DNA from 3 places in the Actinospica acidiphila genome. Region 1 is predicted to be linked to each of the others. Evidence: riboswitches for the same ligand, from Rfam matches in the RefSeq annotation. Region 1 holds a riboswitch; each other region holds the start of a gene.
The links. Region 1 has a riboswitch for cobalamin ahead of cobN (cobaltochelatase subunit CobN). Riboswitches for the same ligand answer to the same signal wherever they lie in the genome.
Positions count from the first base shown of each region.

Region 1 (5,867 bases):
CTCCAGGAGGCGGAAGAGCGCGGTGGGCGCGTTGCCGACGGCGACCACGGCCCCCTCCAGCCGGTCGCGCCACAGCTCCAGGGCGGCGGCGCTGCGGGTGGTGCCGAGCCTGGCGGCCAAGTCGGGGACGGCCGGGTCGGACAGGGTGCACAGGACGTCGTTGTCCGCGGGCAACCGCCTGCGCGTGACGCCGCTGGCGACCATCTGCACGTCGCAGAGGATCGGCGCGCCGGCACGGAGGGCTTCGCGGGCGCGGGTGACCACCCCGGGGGTCCAGGACAGGTCACGGACGAGGTCGACCATGCCGCAGGCGTGGATCATCCGGACCGCGACCTGGCCGACGTCGACGGGCAGGGCCGTGAGATCGGCCTCCGCGCGGATGGTGGCGAAGGACTGGCGGTAGATGGCCGGCCCGTCCTTCTCGTAGTCGTATGTGGTCACGATGTCTTCTCGCTGCTCTCGATCGTCATACGGCGGATGAGGTGAGGGTCGCCAGGGCTGTGCCGAGGCGGGCGGGGTCGTTCAACGGAACAGTGCGCGGCGGTCGGTCCCGGACGGTCTCGGTGAGGTGGTAGCCGCCGTCCGGCGCGGCCACCACGTCGATCCGGTCGCCGTGCGGTCGGCCGCAACGCCGTTCGCAGCCGGACCAGTACAGCGGCAGGCGGGACCGGCCCACGGCGGCCACCGCGCGCGCCGCGTCGGTCCGTACGTCGGAGTGGGACCTGCCGCACCCCGGTCGGCCGATGCAGGCGCCGACGCGCGGCCAGGGGGAAGAGGCGTCGGTGACCAGGCCGGTGTCCGCGAGGCGGTCAAGAGCGTCGGCCGTATCCGCAGCACTCGCGCCCGGGGTGGGCACGACGATGCCGCGCCACGGCGTCACCCGCAGCTCACCGCCCTGAGCGCGGGCGGCGGCCCGGATCAGCTCGCGCCACTGCGCGGTCGTGACGCGGCCCAGGGGAGCGTGGACGGAAAGGGCGGAGCCGATGACGCCGGGACGGGGCCCTTCCGCGCGTGCCGCGCCTCGTGACGCCTCGACGCACGCGATGCCCGCAGCCGACAGGCGGCGCCGCACCGCACGTGCCAACGTGTCCCTCTCGATTCCCAGTTCGTCCACCCGCCAGACCTGGACACCGTTCTGTCGCGCGACGTCGAGGAAGGCTTCGGCAGCCGACAGCGCGGCACGGGCCGCGTCGTCGGCGGACACGAGCCAGCCTTCGCCCGCCGAGCCGAGGCCGAGCAGCGCTCCGCCGGTGGCCGCGCGCACGGTCACGTCGGCTCCGAGCGCGGCCACGTCCCCGCGTCCGTCGTCGAGTGCGAACAGGAACCGGCCCGACAGTTCCCGCACCGCCTCGCTCCTGCACAGCGCGGTGTCGAGGGACTCCAGCCAGGGCCGTACATCCCGCTTGCCGCCCCCGTCCAGACCGGACAACGGCGAGGCGACGATGTTGCGCACCCGGTCGTGCGCGTGCGAAGGGAGCAGGCCCACGCTGTCAAGCAGTCCGGCCAGTTCCGCTCCACAGCTGTCGCGCAGCCCCCGTAGCTGCACATTGCCCCGTGAAGTGAGATGAAGATCTCCATCGCCCAGGTGCCGGGCCGCGTCCGCGAGCGCCTCGGCCTGCCGCAATCCGAGGACGCCGCCGGGAATGCGGATCCGCGCCAGCGCACCGTCGTCGGCGGCGTGCAGCCGCAGCGCGCCCGGGCAGGCGTCACCGCGGTCCCGTGAGACCGCGGTGGCCTGGGGCGATGAAGGCAGAGGGGGCGTGGACATGGCGGCGAGCATACCGACCGTCACACGGGATGTACGCCCCGCCCTCTTGCCGTGACCCTTACTATGCTTCTCGGTGGATCATTCGGTCCACCACCGCCATGACGGCGACAGGGGAGGAAGCCCGGTGCGAATCCGGCGCGGTCCCGCCACTGTGAGCCCGGCCAGCACGAGGCCGGGTGAGCCAGGAACTCCCGCCGTCCATCACCGCCCGGGGCGCGGACCCCGAGGAAGGCCAGACGCCGCATGCCGCACACGTCCGGGGATCGCGCTCCGCACCCCAGCATCCTGCTCCTGTCGACGTCCGACACCGACCTGCTCAGCGCCCGCGCGGCGGACGGCCCGGTGCCCTACCGCTTCGCCAACCCCACCCGCCTCCCCCTCGACGACCTGCCCGCTCTCCTCGACGGAGCCGGCCTCGTCGTCGTACGCCTCCTCGGTGGCCTGCGCGCCTGGCAGGAAGGGCTGGACCTGCTGCTCGCCGACGGCCGCCCGGTCGTCGTCCTCACCGGCGAGCAGGCCCCGGACGCCCAGCTGATGGCCGCCTCCACCGTCCCCGTCGGCATCGCGGCCGAGGCACACGCGTACCTCGCCCACGGCGGACCGGCCAACCTGGAGCAACTCGCCCGCTTCCTGTCCGACACCGTCCTGCTCACCGGTCACGGCTTCGACTCGCCGGCACCCGCCCCCGCCTGGGGGCGCCTGGAGCGCACGCCCCGCGCGGACACCGACGGCCCAACCGTCGCGGTGCTCTACTACCGCGCCCACCACATGAGCGGCAACACCGCCTTCGTCCACGCCCTCTGCGAGGCCGTCGAGAACGCGGGCGGCCACCCGCTGCCCCTCTACGTGGCTTCGCTGCGTGCTCCCGAGCCCGGGCTGATCGAGGAACTGCGCGCGGCCGACGCGATCGTGACCACCGTCCTGGCGGCCGGCGGCACCAGGCCCGCCGACGCGTCCGCGGGCGGCGACGACGAGTCGTGGGACGCGGGCGCCCTCACCGCGCTGGACGTGCCCATCCTCCAAGCCCTGTGCCTGACCGGCTCCCGCGCCGACTGGGAGGGCAACGACGAGGGCGTGTCCCCACTCGATGCCGCGAGCCAGATCGCCGTGCCCGAGTTCGACGGACGCCTCATCACCGTCCCGTTCTCCTTCAAGGAGATCGACGCCGACGGTCTCCCGGCCTACGTCGCCGACCCCGAGCGTGCCGCCCGCGTTGCCGGCATCGCCGTACGCCACGCCCGCCTGCGGCACATCCCGGCCGCCGACAAGCGCCTGGCCGTGGTGCTGTCCGCGTATCCGACCAAACACTCCCGCATCGGCAACGCGGTCGGTCTGGACACCCCTGCCAGCGCGGTGGCCCTGCTGCGCCGACTGCGCGACGAGGGCTACGACTTCGGCTCCGGCGCCGAGGTCCCGGGCCTGGGCTCCGGCGACGGCGACGAACTGATCCGCGCGCTGATCGAGGCGGGCGGCCACGACCAGGACTGGCTCACCGAGGAACAGCTCGCCCGCAACCCGGTCCGTATCCCCGCGGCCGACTACCGACGCTGGTACGCGACGCTCCCCGAGGAGCTGCGCACGGCAGTCGAGGAGCACTGGGGCCCGGCGCCGGGCGAGATGTTCGTCGACCGCAGCCGCAACCCCGAGGGCGACATCGTCCTGGCGGCCCTGCGCTTCGGCAACCTGCTGGTCCTCATCCAACCCCCGCGCGGCTTCGGCGAGAACCCCATCGCCATCTACCACGATCCCGACCTGCCGCCCTCGCACCACTACCTGGCCGCCTACCGCTGGATCGCCGCACGGGCCGACGACGGCGGCTTCGGCGCGGACGCGATGATCCACCTCGGCAAGCACGGCAACCTGGAGTGGCTGCCCGGCAAGAACGCCGGCCTTTCCGCCGCCTGCGGCCCCGACGCCGCTCTCGGCGACCTTCCCTTGATCTACCCCTTCCTGGTCAACGACCCCGGCGAGGGCACCCAGGCCAAGCGGCGCGTCCACGCGACTCTGGTCGACCACCTGGTCCCGCCGATGGCCCGCGCCGACTCCTACGGCGACATCGCCCGCCTGGAGCAACTCCTCGACGAGTACGCCCAGATCGCCGCCATGGATCCGGCCAAGCTCCCGGCGATCCGCGCCCAGATCTGGACCCTGATCCAGGCCGCGAGGCTCGACCACGACCTCGGCCTGGACGACCGCCCCGACGACGAGGGCTTCGACGACATGATCCTCCATGTCGACGGCTGGCTCTGCGAGGTCAAGGACGCCCAGATCCGCGACGGCCTGCACGTCCTCGGCACCCCTCCGGCCGGAGCGGACCGCGTCAACCTCGTCCTGGCCATCCTGCGCGCCCGCCAGATCTGGGGCGGCGCCACCGCGCTGCCCGGCCTGCGCGAGGCGCTCGGCCTGGACGAGTCCGCCGCCACCCGCACCACGGCCGACGAAGCGGAGGAACGGGCCCGCGCCCTGGTCCAGGCGATGGAGGACGCCGGCTGGGACCCGTCCGCCGTCCCCACCGAACACGGTGAACAGGTCGCCGCCGTACTGGAGTTCGCCGCCCGCGAGGTAGTCCCGCGCCTGTCGGCCACCACTGCCGAGATCGACCACACCGTCCATGCCCTGAACGGCGGATTCGTCCCGGCGGGCCCCTCGGGTTCCCCGCTGCGCGGCCTGGTCAACGTCCTGCCGACCGGCCGCAACTTCTACTCGGTCGACCCCAAGGCCGTCCCCTCCCGCCTGGCCTGGGAGACCGGTCAGGCACTCGCCGACAGCCTCCTGGAGCGCTACCGCTCCGACAACGGCGACTGGCCCGCCTCGGTCGGCCTGTCCCTGTGGGGCACCAGTGCCATGCGCACCGCCGGCGACGACGTCGCCGAGGCCCTCGCCCTGCTCGGTGTCCGCCCCGTCTGGGACGACGCCTCCCGCCGCGTCACGGGTCTGGAGCCCATCCCGTACGAGGAACTGGGCCGGCCCCGCATCGACGTCACCCTGCGCATCTCAGGGTTTTTCCGCGACGCGTTCCCCCACACCGTCGGCCTGCTGGACGACGCCGTCCGGCTGGCCGCCTCCCTGGAAGAATCGGACGAGGTCAACTTGGTGCGCGCCCACGTCCAAGCCGACATCGCCGACCACGGCGACGAACGCCGGGCCACCACCCGCATCTTCGGTTCCCGTCCCGGCACCTACGGTGCCGGTCTGCTGCAGCTCATCGACTCCCGCGACTGGCGCACCGACGCCGACCTCGCCGAGGTCTACACCGTCTGGGGCGGCTACGCCTACGGCCGCGAACTCGACGGCCGCCCGGCCCGCGACGAGATGGAGACGGCGTACCGGCGCATCGCGGTCGCAGCCAAGAACACGGACACCCGCGAGCACGACATCGCGGACTCGGACGACTACTTCCAGTACCACGGCGGCATGGTCGCCACGGTCCGTGCCCTGCGTGGCACCGCTCCCGAGGCGTACATCGGCGACTCCACCCGCCCCGAGACGGTCCGCACCCGCACCCTGGTCGAGGAGACCTCCCGCGTCTTCCGCGCCCGCGTGGTCAACCCCAAGTGGATCGAGGCGATGCGCCGCCACGGGTACAAGGGCGCCTTCGAGCTCGCCGCCACGGTCGACTACCTCTTCGGCTACGACGCCACCACGGGCGTCGTGGCCGACTGGATGTACGACAAGCTCACCGAGACCTACGTCCTGGACCCCACCAACCGCGAGTTCCTGCAGCAGGCCAATCCCTGGGCCCTGCACGGCATCGCCGAGCGGCTGCTGGAGGCGGAGTCGCGCGGGATGTGGGAGAAGCCCGACCCGGCTGTGCTGGACGGGCTGCGGCAGGTGTACCTGGAGACCGAAGGAGACCTCGAAGGCGAGGACTGAGCGCGCTCAGTGGGTGCAGCGGGAGCACAGGCCGTGGACCAACAGCGACCCCGCTGCCCCGGGCCGCAGACCGGTCAGTTCCCGGACTCCGCGCACCGCCTCCGTCAACGACTCGCTGACCAGGTCGTCGACGTGGCCGCACCGCTCACACATCGTGTGGTGGTGCGGCTCGTTCGTGATGCCGTAGCGCGTCGGCCCGACGCAGGGCACCGCGTGCGTCACACCG
Region 1 covers NZ_JABZEM010000002.1:604,623-610,489, reverse strand. Annotated here, with positions in the region: gene HXP48_RS02850 (precorrin-8X methylmutase) at 1-441, opposite strand, end outside; gene HXP48_RS02845 (nitrite/sulfite reductase) at 467-1,780, opposite strand; cobalamin riboswitch at 1,826-1,978, shown strand; gene cobN (cobaltochelatase subunit CobN) at 2,012-5,641, shown strand; gene HXP48_RS02835 (Fur family transcriptional regulator) at 5,648-5,867, opposite strand, start outside.

Region 2 (5,867 bases), 1.9 Mb from region 1:
TCGAGACCACCCACCTCAGCGCCAAGCGCTTCCCGGCGCTGCGCCGCAGCCTGACCAAGTACACGTCTCTCTACACGGCCCTCGCCGAGGTGTACGACGTCCATCTCGCGGAGGCCGAGGAGACCATCGAGACGTCCCTGGCCACGCCGCGCGAGGCGGGCCTGCTCGGCACCGACGTGGGCCTGCCGATGCTGATGCTGTCCCGGCACTCGCTGGACCGGGGCGGGCAGCCCGTGGAGTGGGTGCGGTCGGTGTACCGGGGCGACCGGTACAAGTTCGTCGCGCGCCTCAAGCGCCCCCAGGACTGACGGACAGCCGCCGACGTCACCGCAAAACCCGACAGACCGGGTGGTTGACAGGATTTTCGTTGCTGTTGCCTTGCGGTTGCGCTGCTGCTGCATACCGCCCCTCTTACGGGGGGTTACGACCGCCCCGCGCCCTCACCTACATTGCCGCGAGCCAACGTCGGCGATCAGTGAGGGGACGGGAGCCGTCTGATGTCGCAAACCCCGCAAACAACACCAGGGCCGGTGGTGACGCCCATGCGCGTCGTCATCGGCCTCTGTCTGCTCGCACCATTCGTCGCCATGCTGTGGGTCGGGTCCTACGCCAAGACCGACCCGGTGTTCATCGGCATCCCGTTCTTCTACTGGTACCAGATGCTGTGGGTGCTGATCTCGACCGCGCTCACGATGATCGCGTACAAGCTCTGGCAGCGTGACCAGCGCGCCCGCTCCGCCGCGAAGGGTGGTGCCGAGCAGTGAACGACGGCGTGAACGGCGTGGCACTCGCCGTCTTCATCTTCTTCTTCGTGCTCGTCACCGTGATGGGCTTCCTGGCCGCACGCTGGCGCAAGGCCGCCAACGAGCACACTCTCGACGAATGGGGCCTGGGCGGGCGGTCGTTCGGCACCTGGGTCACCTGGTTCCTGCTCGGCGGCGACCTGTACACCGCGTACACCTTCGTGGCCGTCCCGGCGGCGATCTACGCGGCGGGCGCGGCCGGCTTCTTCGCGGTGCCGTACACGATCCTCGTGTATCCGCTGATCTTCACCTTCCTGCCCCGGCTGTGGTCGGTGTCGCACAAGCACGGCTATGTGACGACGTCCGACTTCGTGCGCGGGCGGTTCGGCTCGAAGGGGCTGTCGCTGGCCGTCGCGGTCACCGGCATCCTGGCGACGATGCCGTACATCGCGCTGCAACTGGTCGGCATCCAGGCCGTGCTGGACGTGATGGGCGTCGGCGGCGGCGAGAACACCAACTGGTTCATCAAGGACCTGCCGCTGCTCCTCGCCTTCGGTGTGCTGGCCGCGTACACCTACTCGTCGGGGCTGCGGGCGCCCGCGCTGATCGCGTTCGTCAAGGACACGCTGATCTACATCGTGATCGCGGTGGCGATCATCTACATCCCGATCAAACTGGGCGGGTTCGACGAGATCTTCGCCTCCGCGCAGGAGGCGTACAGCGAGACCAACCCGGCCACCGGTGCCCCGCGCGGCGCCCTGGTGCCGGGCGAGGCGGGCCAGTGGACGTACGCCACGCTGGCGCTGGGGTCGGCGCTCGCGCTGTTCATGTACCCGCACTCGATCACCGCGACGCTGTCCTCGCGCAGCCGTGAGGTGATCCGCCGCAACACCACGATCCTGCCGCTGTACTCGCTGATGCTGGGCCTGCTGGCGCTGCTCGGGTTCATGGCGATCGCGGCCGGGGTGAAGGTGCAGAACGGCCAGCTGGCCATCCCGCAGCTGTTCGAGAACATGTTCCCGGACTGGTTCGCCGGGGTGGCTTTCGCGGCGATCGGCATCGGCGCGCTGGTGCCGGCGGCGATCATGTCGATCGCGGCGGCGAACCTGTTCACCCGCAACATCTACAAGGACTTCATCAAGCCGGACGCGACGCCCAAGCAGGAGACCGCGGTCTCCAAGATCGTGTCCCTGCTGGTGAAGGTGGGCGCGCTGGTCTTCGTCCTGACCATGGACAAGACCGTCGCGATCAACTTCCAGCTGCTGGGCGGCATCTGGATCCTGCAGACCTTCCCGGCGCTGGTGGGCGGCCTGTTCACCCGCTGGTTCCACCGCTGGGCGCTGATCGGCGGCTGGGCGGTCGGCATGATCTACGGCACGGTCGCCGCGTACGGGGTGGCGTCGCCGACGCAGAAGCACTTCGGCGGCTCCGCCAAGGAGATCCCGGGCATCGGGGAGATCGGCTACATCGGTCTCACCGCCTTCGTGATCAACGTGCTGGTCACGGTCGTCCTGACCTTCGTCATGCGGGCGGTCAAGGCGCCGGACGGCGTCGACGAGACCGAGCCGCGCGACTACACGGCGGACGCCGGCGACCCGGGCGTGCAGGTGGAGCTCCCGCCGGCCACGGCGGACAGCAAGCACTGACGCCGTTCACACGCAGGGCAGCGGGCCGCCGGTGGAAAACCGGCGGCCCGCTGTCGTGCCCGTGCGGCAGACTCCCCCGCATGGACATCGTCATCCGGCCGGCGACGCCCGGCGAGCACGCGGACCTCGGTGAGATCACCGCTCAGGCCTATCTCGGCGACGGGCTGCTGGACTTCGGGGAGTCCGACTCCTACCTGGACGAGCTGCGGGACGTGGGCAAGCGGGCGGCGGCCGCCGAGGTGCTGGTCGCCGTGGCGGACGGCGCGCTGCTGGGCGGGGTGACCTTCGTGCCCGGCCCCGGGCCCATGGCCGACATCGCGGAGCCCAGCGAGGCGGAGATACGGATGCTGGCCGTCTCCCCCGCCCACCGCGGCCGGGGCGCCGGTGAGGCCCTGGTGCGCGCCTGCGTCGACCGGGCGCGGGCGCTCGGCCGCACCCGCATGGTGCTGTCCACGCAGCGCACGATGCACTCCGCGCACCGGGTGTACGAGCGGCTGGGCTTCACGCGGGCCCCCGGGCGGGACTGGAACCCGCTGCCGGAGCTCGACGACATCATGCTGCTGGTCTACGAACTGACGCTCTGACGGCCGGGCGCAGCCCTTCCGTCCGACCCCACCATAACCCCAGCGCGACACAACATATGGGTCCGTCGGCGACACCCGGCACAAGATGTATGCTCATGCTCGCTGTCGCCGCAGGGGAATCCGGTGCGAATCCGGAACTGTCCCGCAACGGTGTACCCATGCCTGCCCACGGGCGCGCACGGGAGTCAGTCCGAGGACCTGCCGACAGTGCGCCCGGCCCTTCCGGTCCGGGTGCCCTGACGTCCGGGCCTCGCGGAATGGGCCGGTGGACGCGACGCCGCGTGCGTTCGTGTGCTGCCCCCTGCGCTCTTCGAGGCCCCCGTGCCGAGCGAGGGAGAGCCACACGTGACCATCGCGCCAGCCGATCCGGCTTCAGCGACCCGCGTGACCGAGGACAGTGACGGCCCCGGGGCCGCGCTGCTGCGGACCCTGACCCAGCTGACCGCCGACCTGCCCGACGCCGACGCCGGCCGGGTGGCCGCGGCCGCGCTGCGCGGCCGGTCCGCCTCCGCCGACGAGGCGGAGCTGCGGGACCTGGCCACCGAGGCGGCGGCCGGGCTGATCTCCGAGGACCCCGCCTACTCCCGGCTCGCCGCCCGGCTGCTCACCCTCGGCATCCGCGCCGAGGCCGCCTCGCAGGGCGTCACCTCGTTCACCGGCTCGGTGGCCGCCGGTCACCGGGAGGGCCTGATCGGCGACCGCACCGCCGCGTTCGTCCGGCTCCACGCGGCCCGTCTGGACGCGCTGGTCGACACGGACGCCGACGACCGGTTCGGCTACTTCGGCCTGCGCACCCTGCACAGCCGCTACCTGCTGCGCCACCCGGTCACCCGCAAGGTCGTCGAGACGCCCCAGCACTTCCTGCTGCGGGTGGCCTGCGGGCTCGCCGAGGACGAGAGCGAGCGGGCGCTGGAGGACGTCGCCGCGCTGTACGGGCTGATGAGCCGGCTGGACTACCTGCCCTCCTCCCCCACGCTGTTCAACTCCGGCACCCGCCACCCGCAGATGTCGTCCTGCTACCTCCTGGACTCCCCCAAGGACGAGCTGGACTCCCTCTACGAGCGCTACCACCAGGTCGCCCGCCTCTCGAAGCACGCCGGCGGCATCGGTCTGTCCTTCTCCCGCGTCCGCGCCCGGGGTTCGCTGATCCGCGGCACCAACGGGCACTCCAACGGCATCGTCCCGTTCCTGAAGACGCTGGACGCCTCGGTCGCCGCCGTGAACCAGGGCGGCCGGCGCAAGGGCGCCGCCGCGGTCTACCTGGAGACCTGGCACGCGGACGTCGAGGAGTTTCTGGAGCTGCGCGACAACACCGGTGAGGACGCCCGCCGTACGCACAATCTGAACCTGGCGCACTGGGTCCCGGACGAGTTCATGCGCCGGGTCGACGCAGACGCCCCATGGTCGCTGTTCTCCCCCGTCGACGTGCCCGAGCTGGTCGACCTGTGGGGCGAGGAGTTCGACGCGGCCTACCGAGCCGCCGAGGCGAAGGGCCTGGCCCGCAGGACGCTCCCGGCGCGCGAGCTGTACGGCCGGATGATGCGCACCCTCGCGCAGACCGGCAACGGCTGGATGACCTTCAAGGACACCGCCAACCGCACCGCCAACCAGACCGCCGAACCGGGTCACGTCGTCCACTCCTCCAACCTGTGCACGGAGATCCTGGAGGTCACCGACGACGGGGAGACGGCGGTCTGCAACCTCGGCTCGGTCAACCTCGCGGCCTTCGCGGGCCCGGACGGCATGGACTGGGAGCGCCTGGACGCGGCGGTCCGCACCGCCGTGACGTTCCTGGACCGGGTGGTCGACATCAACTTCTACCCGACCGGGGAGGCGTCCCGGTCCAACAGCCGCTGGCGCCCGGTGGGTCTGGGCGTGATGGGGCTGCAGGACGTGTTCTTCCGGCTGCGCGTGCCCTTCGACTCCCCCGAGGCGAAGGCGCTGTCCACCCGGATCGCCGAGCGCATCATGCTCGCCGCGTACGAGACGTCCGCCGGTCTCGCGGAGCGGCACGGTCCGCTGCCCGCCTGGGAGAAGACCCGCACCGCGCGGGGCGTGCTGCACCCCGACCACTACGGAGTCGAGCTCGCCTGGCCGGAGCGCTGGGAAGCACTGCGGTCGCGGATCGCCGCGACGGGCCTGCGCAACGCGCTGCTGCTGGCGATCGCGCCCACCGCGACCATCGCATCGATCGCGGGCGTGTACGAGTGCATCGAGCCGCAGGTGTCCAACCTGTTCAAGCGCGAGACGCTGTCCGGGGAGTTCCTCCAGGTCAACTCGTACCTGGTGGAGGACCTCAAGCGGCTGGGCGTGTGGGACGCGCGCACCCGTGAGGCGCTGCGCGAGGCGAACGGCTCGGTGCAGGACTTCGCGTGGATCCCCGAGGACGTACGGCGGCTGTACCGCACGGCGTGGGAGATCCCGCAGCGCGGCCTGATCGACATGGCCGCCGCCCGGACCCCGTTCCTGGACCAGGCGCAGTCGCTCAACCTGTTCCTGGAGACGCCGACCATCGGGAAGCTCTCCTCGATGTACGCCTACGCCTGGAAGCAGGGGCTGAAGACCACCTACTACCTGCGTTCCCGTCCGGCGACCCGGATCGCCCGCGCGGCCCGCGCCGCCGTACCCGTCCCCGTCCAGCAGCCGGCCGACCCCGAGGCCGTCGCCTGCTCCCTCGAGAACCCCGAATCCTGCGAGGCCTGCCAGTGACCACCAGCACGACCAAGAACCTGCTCGACCCCGGCTTCGAGCTGACCCTGCGCCCCATGCGCTACCCGGACTTCTACGAGCGCTACCGGGACGCGATCAAGAACACCTGGCATGTCGAGGAGGTGGACCTGCACTCGGACGTCGCCGACCTGGCGAAGCTGACGCCCGAGGAGCAGCATCTGATC
Region 2 covers NZ_JABZEM010000002.1:2,511,879-2,517,745, forward strand. Annotated here, with positions in the region: gene HXP48_RS10860 (GntR family transcriptional regulator) at 1-308, shown strand, start outside; gene HXP48_RS10865 (DUF3311 domain-containing protein) at 543-764, shown strand; gene mctP (monocarboxylate uptake permease MctP) at 761-2,389, shown strand; gene HXP48_RS10875 (GNAT family N-acetyltransferase) at 2,470-2,973, shown strand; cobalamin riboswitch at 3,023-3,193, shown strand; gene HXP48_RS10880 (ribonucleoside-diphosphate reductase subunit alpha) at 3,319-5,682, shown strand; gene HXP48_RS10885 (ribonucleotide-diphosphate reductase subunit beta) at 5,739-5,867, shown strand, end outside.
Region 2: linked by a shared signal. The riboswitch ahead of HXP48_RS10880 (ribonucleoside-diphosphate reductase subunit alpha) and the one ahead of cobN (cobaltochelatase subunit CobN) in region 1 are both predicted to bind cobalamin.

Region 3 (5,867 bases), 1.1 Mb from region 1:
TGTAGCGGCTGAGGAAGAACGAGCCGCCGAAGCGCCCCAGGGTCATCGCGGCGGCGAACCCCACGAAGACGAGCGAGCCGAGGGCGGCGTCGAGACCGTGGCCGTCGACCATCAGCAGCGGCAGCCAGTCGTTGGCGGCGCCCTCGGCGAGAGCCATGGCCAGGACGATGGCCCCGATCATCAGCAGCCGCCGGTCCTTCCACACCCGCGGTCCCGCCGGCCGCGCGGAGCCCGAAGCGGGCGCCGCGGCACGGACCCCGATGCCGGCGGGGACGCCGCCGATGGCGTACCCGAACATCGCGGCCGTCACCACGGCCACCGCCAGGAGGTGCCACTGGGCGGGGAACGCCGCGGCGGTGGCCGCCATGCCGGCCAGGCCGCCGATGACGGTGCCCAGGCTGAAGCATCCGTGCAGCGTGGGCAGGACCGGTCTGCCGGTGATCCGCTCGACGTCGGCGCCGTCCACGTTGATCGCCACCTCGCCCGCCCCGACCCCCAGGCCGAACAGGCACAGCCCCGCGGCGACCAGGGGCGCGGAGGCGAGGGCGGTGCCTCCGCCCACGACGACCACGCTCGCGACGACGAACAGCGTGCCGAGCGCCGTCACGGGCCTGGTCCCGAACCGGGACACGAATCGGCCGGAGCACAGGATGCCGGCCATGGAGCCGACGGACAGCCCGAACAGCACCAGCCCCATCTCCCCCGTGGACACCCCCAGACGGTCACGGACGTCGGGGGTGCGTGTGATCCACGAGGACATGGCGATGCCGTTGAGGAGGAAGAAGAGGTACAGCGCCCGGCGGCGTCGGCGTACGGCACGGTCGGTCACGGTGGGGCTCCGCCGGGAATGGTGAGAACGAGGGGCAGGCAGGCGATGATCCCGCTCACCCACCGAGTAGGAACAAATGTACACATCGGTCCGCCGGCGCCTTCGGCCTAGCCCGGCCGCCGGTCCCCGTGCTCCGGCAGGGCGGCCAGCGCCGCCAGTTCCTCCGGGGTGCGAGGGCCGACGTCCGCGGCGCCGGCCGGCCCTCGCGCCCGCAGGAACAGTCCGGCCGCCACACCCCACGGCAGTCTGAGCCCCGCCGCCGTGAGCAGGTCCCGCCGGGACAGCGTCTCCGCGACCGGCCCGGTGTGGGCGCCCGACGGCGTCAGCAGGGCCGCGTCGTCGGCCCAGCGCAGGGCGAGGTCCACGTCGTGCGTCGCCATCACCACCGTCGTGCCGCCCGCCCGCAGACCGTCCAGAGTGGCCAGCAGCCGTTCCTGGCCGTCGGGATCGAGGCCCGCCGTCGGCTCGTCCAGGATCAGCACCCGCGGCCGCATCGCGACCGCGCCCGCGATCGCCGTCCGTTTCCGCTGCCCGTACGACAGCAGATGCGTGGGCCGGTCGGCGAGCGCGGCGATGTCCAGCGCCTCCAGCGCCTCCGCGACCCGCGCACGCACCTCCCCGTCCGGCAGCCCCAGGTTCAGCGGCCCGAACGACACGTCCTGCCCCACGGACGCCGCGAACAACTGGTCGTCCGGGTCCTGCACCACCAGCTGCACGGTGGTGCGCAGCGCCGTCAGCCCCTTCCTGTCGTACCGCACCGCACGGCCCGACAGCCTCAACTCCCCTCCGTGCGGGCGCAGTCCGCCGCTCAGCAGCCGCATCAGGGTGGTCTTGCCGCTGCCGTTGCGCCCCAGCAGGGCCAGCGCCCTCCCCTCGCGCACCTCGAAGTCGAGCCCGGTGAACACCGGCGGCCCCTCCTCGTACGCGAAGGACACGTCCCGCAGTGCCACCAGCACGGATCCGCTCACGACAGGGGCCTTTCCAGTACGAAGGTGAGGGCGGCCAGCGCTGCCAGGAGCGTCACGCTCGCGGTCGTGAACCGGGCGGACACCCGGGCCTCCGGCACCAGCACGCGCAGGGCGCCGTCGTAGCCGCGGCCCGCGAGCCCCGTCTGCAGCCGCGCCGCACGGTCGAAGGACCGCACGAACGCGGTCGCGCCGAGCCCGCCGAGCGAACGCCAGGTGGCCGCACGGGTGGTGTGGCCGAGCCGCGCCGCCTGCGCCCGGTGCACCCGGCGCACCGAGTCCAGCAGCAGGAAGCTCATCCGGTACGTCACCAGCGCCACGTCCACGAGCGGCGCGGGCACCCCGGCGCGCACCAGGCGTGGCAGCAGGTCCGACATCGGCGTGGTGAACGCGAACAGCAGCACGCCCAGCGAGGCGGCCGAGGTGCGCAGCAGCAACTCCCCGGCGCGCAGGGGCCCGTCGGGGGCGGGCGACAGGAAACCGCCGGGCCCGCCCACCCGCATCAGCAGGGGCAGCGCCCCGGTGACGCAGAACCCCAGCGGCACCCGGTACGCCCGCCACAGCCGCCCGGCCGGCACCGCCGCCGGGCCGAGCAGCAGCACCAGCGCGGTGACCAGCACCAGCGCGGCGCCCGGCCACGGGGGCAGCGAGATCGCGAGGACGGTGAGGCCGAGACCGAGGACGGCCTTGTCCACGGGATGACGGCGGCGCCAGCGGCTGCTGTGCGCCGCCGCGTCGATCGGCAGCACGGGCCGGTCAGTCCCGTCCGCCGTCGGCGCCGGTGCGCGCCTCCGCGTCGGCGTCCTCCGCGTCCGCGTCCTGCGTGACGGCCCGCCCACGCGCCCGCGCCTCGCCCTGCCGGCGTCCGCGACGCAGCCCGAAGTAGTACGCCAGGACGCCCGCGCCGAGCGCGGCCTGGAGGGCGAACAGCGCCGACTCGATCTCCCCGGACGGCGGTTCGTACAGCGGTGAGAACCACGGCTCGTAGTCCGGGTCGATCTCGGTGATCGCGGTCTCCGCCTCGCCGTCCGCCCCGGTGAACGGTTCCTCCTTGTGGTCGCCGAGCCCCAGCGCCAGCGGGATCACGGCGAGGGCGGCCACGAGCAGCAGGAGCAGGGTGTTGATCTTCGCGTTGCGGCTCACCGGGTCACCGCCTCGGCCGACTCGGCCTGCTTGCCCCCGGCCGCCGAGGTGACCAGCACCCCGAGCCGGGTCAGCTCGCCCTTGCTGGACTGCACCAGCAGGCGCATCACCAGCACCGTCAGCAACCCCTCGCTGACCGCGAGCGGGATCTGCGTGACGGCGAAGATGGAGCCGAACTTCCCCAGCGCGCCCAGGAATCCGCTGCCCGGGTCGGGGAACGCCAGCGCGAGCTGGACGCTGGTCACGCAGTACGTCGACAGGTCGGCGACGAACGCGCCGCAGAACACCGCGCCCATCAGCGGCACGTCGTACCGGCGCAGCAGCCGGTAGACGGCGTATCCGGCCCAGGGCCCGACGATCGCCATGGAGAAGACGTTGGCGCCGAGCGTGGTGAGCCCTCCGTGGGCGAGCAGCAGCGCCTGGAACAGCAGGGTGATGGTCCCGAGCACCGCCATGACCGGCGGCCGGAACAGGATCGCGCCCAGCCCGGTCCCGGTGGGGTGGGAGCAACTCCCGGTCACGGAGGGCAGTTTCAGCGCGGACAGGACGAACGTGAACGCTCCCGACGCGCCCAGCAGCAGCGTGCTCTCGGGGTGCTCTCTGACGTCACGGATGAGCGACCGGGCTCCGTGGACGACGAACGGCGCCGACGCGACGCCCCAGGCGACCGCGTGCGCCGGAGGCAGGAAACCCTCGGCAATGTGCATGGCTCAGCAGACCCTCTCCAGCACCTCGTGGATGGTTGACGCGCCTTGGCCGGTCTCCTGGCTGACGGGTACCACCGCCCGTGCTCCGCCTTCCCGGGTCCTTGAGGACCCAGTGGCTGCCCGTGAGGGCCGGAGCCGGACTTCCCGATCACAGTGGCGAGGGCCGCACCGGTATCGCACCGATTTCCCGTCACCAAGGCGTGGTGACAGTAGTCCCCGTCGCGGCCCGGTGACAAGCGGCGGCGGGGGCGCGCGGAGGGCGCCCGGCGGCTCGGACCCCGGCGCACACCTGCGCGTTCGGGCGGCCCGGCAACCCCGGCGACTGGGGGGCCGCCGTTCTGGGCAAGGTCTTCCTGCAACTAATATGCAAGAGCTATTTTCCAGCAACAGGGATGTGAGGTTCGATGACGACCCGACGACGCATACGGGGCGCCGCCGCCGTGCTGGCGACGGCCGCGGCGGTCTCCGCCTGCTCGGCGCCGGGCTCCGGCACCGCGGACGGCGCGGCGGCCGGCGAGTCCGTGGTGATCGGCGTCTCCACCGAGCCCGACACCCTCAGCCCGCTCCTCGGCTACGGCAAGGACGGCAACTCCAAGCTGTTCGACGGCCTCCTCGCCCGCACCGCCGACATGACCCTGGAACCCGCGCTGGCCAGGGCACTTCCGCGGATCACGGACGGCGGACGCACCTACACGTACACCCTGCGCGAGGGCGTGAAGTTCAGCGACGGCAAGCCGCTGACCGCGCGGGACGTCGTCTTCACCTACCGCACGGTCCTCGACGAGGACACCAACAACACCGCCAGGAGCGAACTCGCGGCCGTCAAGGACGTCCGGGCGGTGGGCGACGACACGGTCGTCTTCACCCTCCACCACCCCTACGCGCCGTTCGCCGCCCGCACGGTCCTGCCGATCGTGCCCGAGCACGTCGCCGGCGAGCAGGACCCCAACACCGGCGCCTTCAACACGAAGCCCGTCGGCACCGGACCGTACGTCCTCGTCGACTGGCGCAAGGGCGAGAAGCTCACCTTCAAGGCCAACCCGCACTACTGGGGCGGCACCCCGAAGGTGAAGAAGCTCACCATGGCGATCGTCTCCGACGACGACGTCCGCGCCACCCGGCTCCGCTCCGGCGACCTCGACGGCGCGGTCCTCCCGCCCAACCTCGCCGCCACCTTCAAGAGCGACGACGACAAGAAGACCTACCGGGCCACCTCCTACGACGTCCGCGTCGTCACCCTCCCCAGCGGCAACCCCGTCACCGGCGACACCGCGATCCGCCGCGCCCTCGACCTCGCCGTCGACCGGCAGGCCATGGTCGACAAGATCCTCGACGGCGCCGGCCGCCCCGCCTACGGCCCGCTGCCCGTCGACGACCCGTGGTTCGCCGAGGACACCGAGCGCCCGCGCGACCTCGCCGCGGCCGGCCGCATCCTCGACGCCGCCGGCTGGACGAAGGGCGGGGACGGCATCCGCGCCAAGGACGGCCGCCCCGCCCGCTTCACGCTGTACTACCCCTCCGGCGACAAGGTCCGTCAGGACCACGCCCTCGCCTACGCCTCCGACGCCAAGAAGGCCGGCATCGACGTCCGGGTGGAGAGCGCCACCTGGGAGGTCATCGAGCCCCGCATGAACCGGGACGCCGTCCTCGCGGGCTTCGGCAGCACCGGCGACCCGGACTTCGGGCTCTACACGATGCTGCACTCCTCCCTCGCCGGCGACGGCTTCAACAACATGGCCCACTACGACAACCCGGCCGTCGACCGCGCCCTGGAGACAGGCCGCCGCAGCCAGGACCCGGAGACCCGCAAGGCCGCCTACGACGCCCTGCAGCGCGCCCTCGTGAAGGACCCCGGCTACACCTTCCTCACCCACATCGACCACCTGTACGTGCTCGCCGACCGCTGGAAGGGCCTCACCACCCAGACCGAACCGCACGAACACGGCTTCGCCGCCGGACCCTGGTGGAACGTCGAGGACTGGCAGCCCGCGGCATGACCCACGCCCCCGGCGGGCCACGACCCGCGTCCCCTGGCGCCCGATGGCACGGCTCACCGCGCGCCGCGCGCTGCACGCCGTGCCGGTGCTCCTCGTCGTCACGTTCGGCGTGTTCGCCGTCGCCGCCGCGTCCCCGTTCGACCCGGTGAGGGCGTACGCGGGCACGGCCGCGCTCGGCGCCGACCAGGAGACCCTGGACCGGCTGCGGGAGAACCTCGGCGTGGAC
Region 3 covers NZ_JABZEM010000002.1:1,674,644-1,680,510, reverse strand. Annotated here, with positions in the region: gene HXP48_RS07470 (MFS transporter) at 1-829, opposite strand, end outside; gene HXP48_RS07465 (energy-coupling factor ABC transporter ATP-binding protein) at 937-1,797, opposite strand; gene cbiQ (cobalt ECF transporter T component CbiQ) at 1,794-2,543, opposite strand; gene HXP48_RS07455 (energy-coupling factor ABC transporter substrate-binding protein) at 2,551-2,937, opposite strand; gene HXP48_RS07450 (energy-coupling factor ABC transporter permease) at 2,934-3,644, opposite strand; cobalamin riboswitch at 3,675-3,857, opposite strand; gene HXP48_RS07445 (ABC transporter substrate-binding protein) at 4,049-5,641, shown strand; gene HXP48_RS07440 (ABC transporter permease) at 5,685-5,867, shown strand, end outside.
Region 3: linked by a shared signal. The riboswitch ahead of HXP48_RS07450 (energy-coupling factor ABC transporter permease) and the one ahead of cobN (cobaltochelatase subunit CobN) in region 1 are both predicted to bind cobalamin.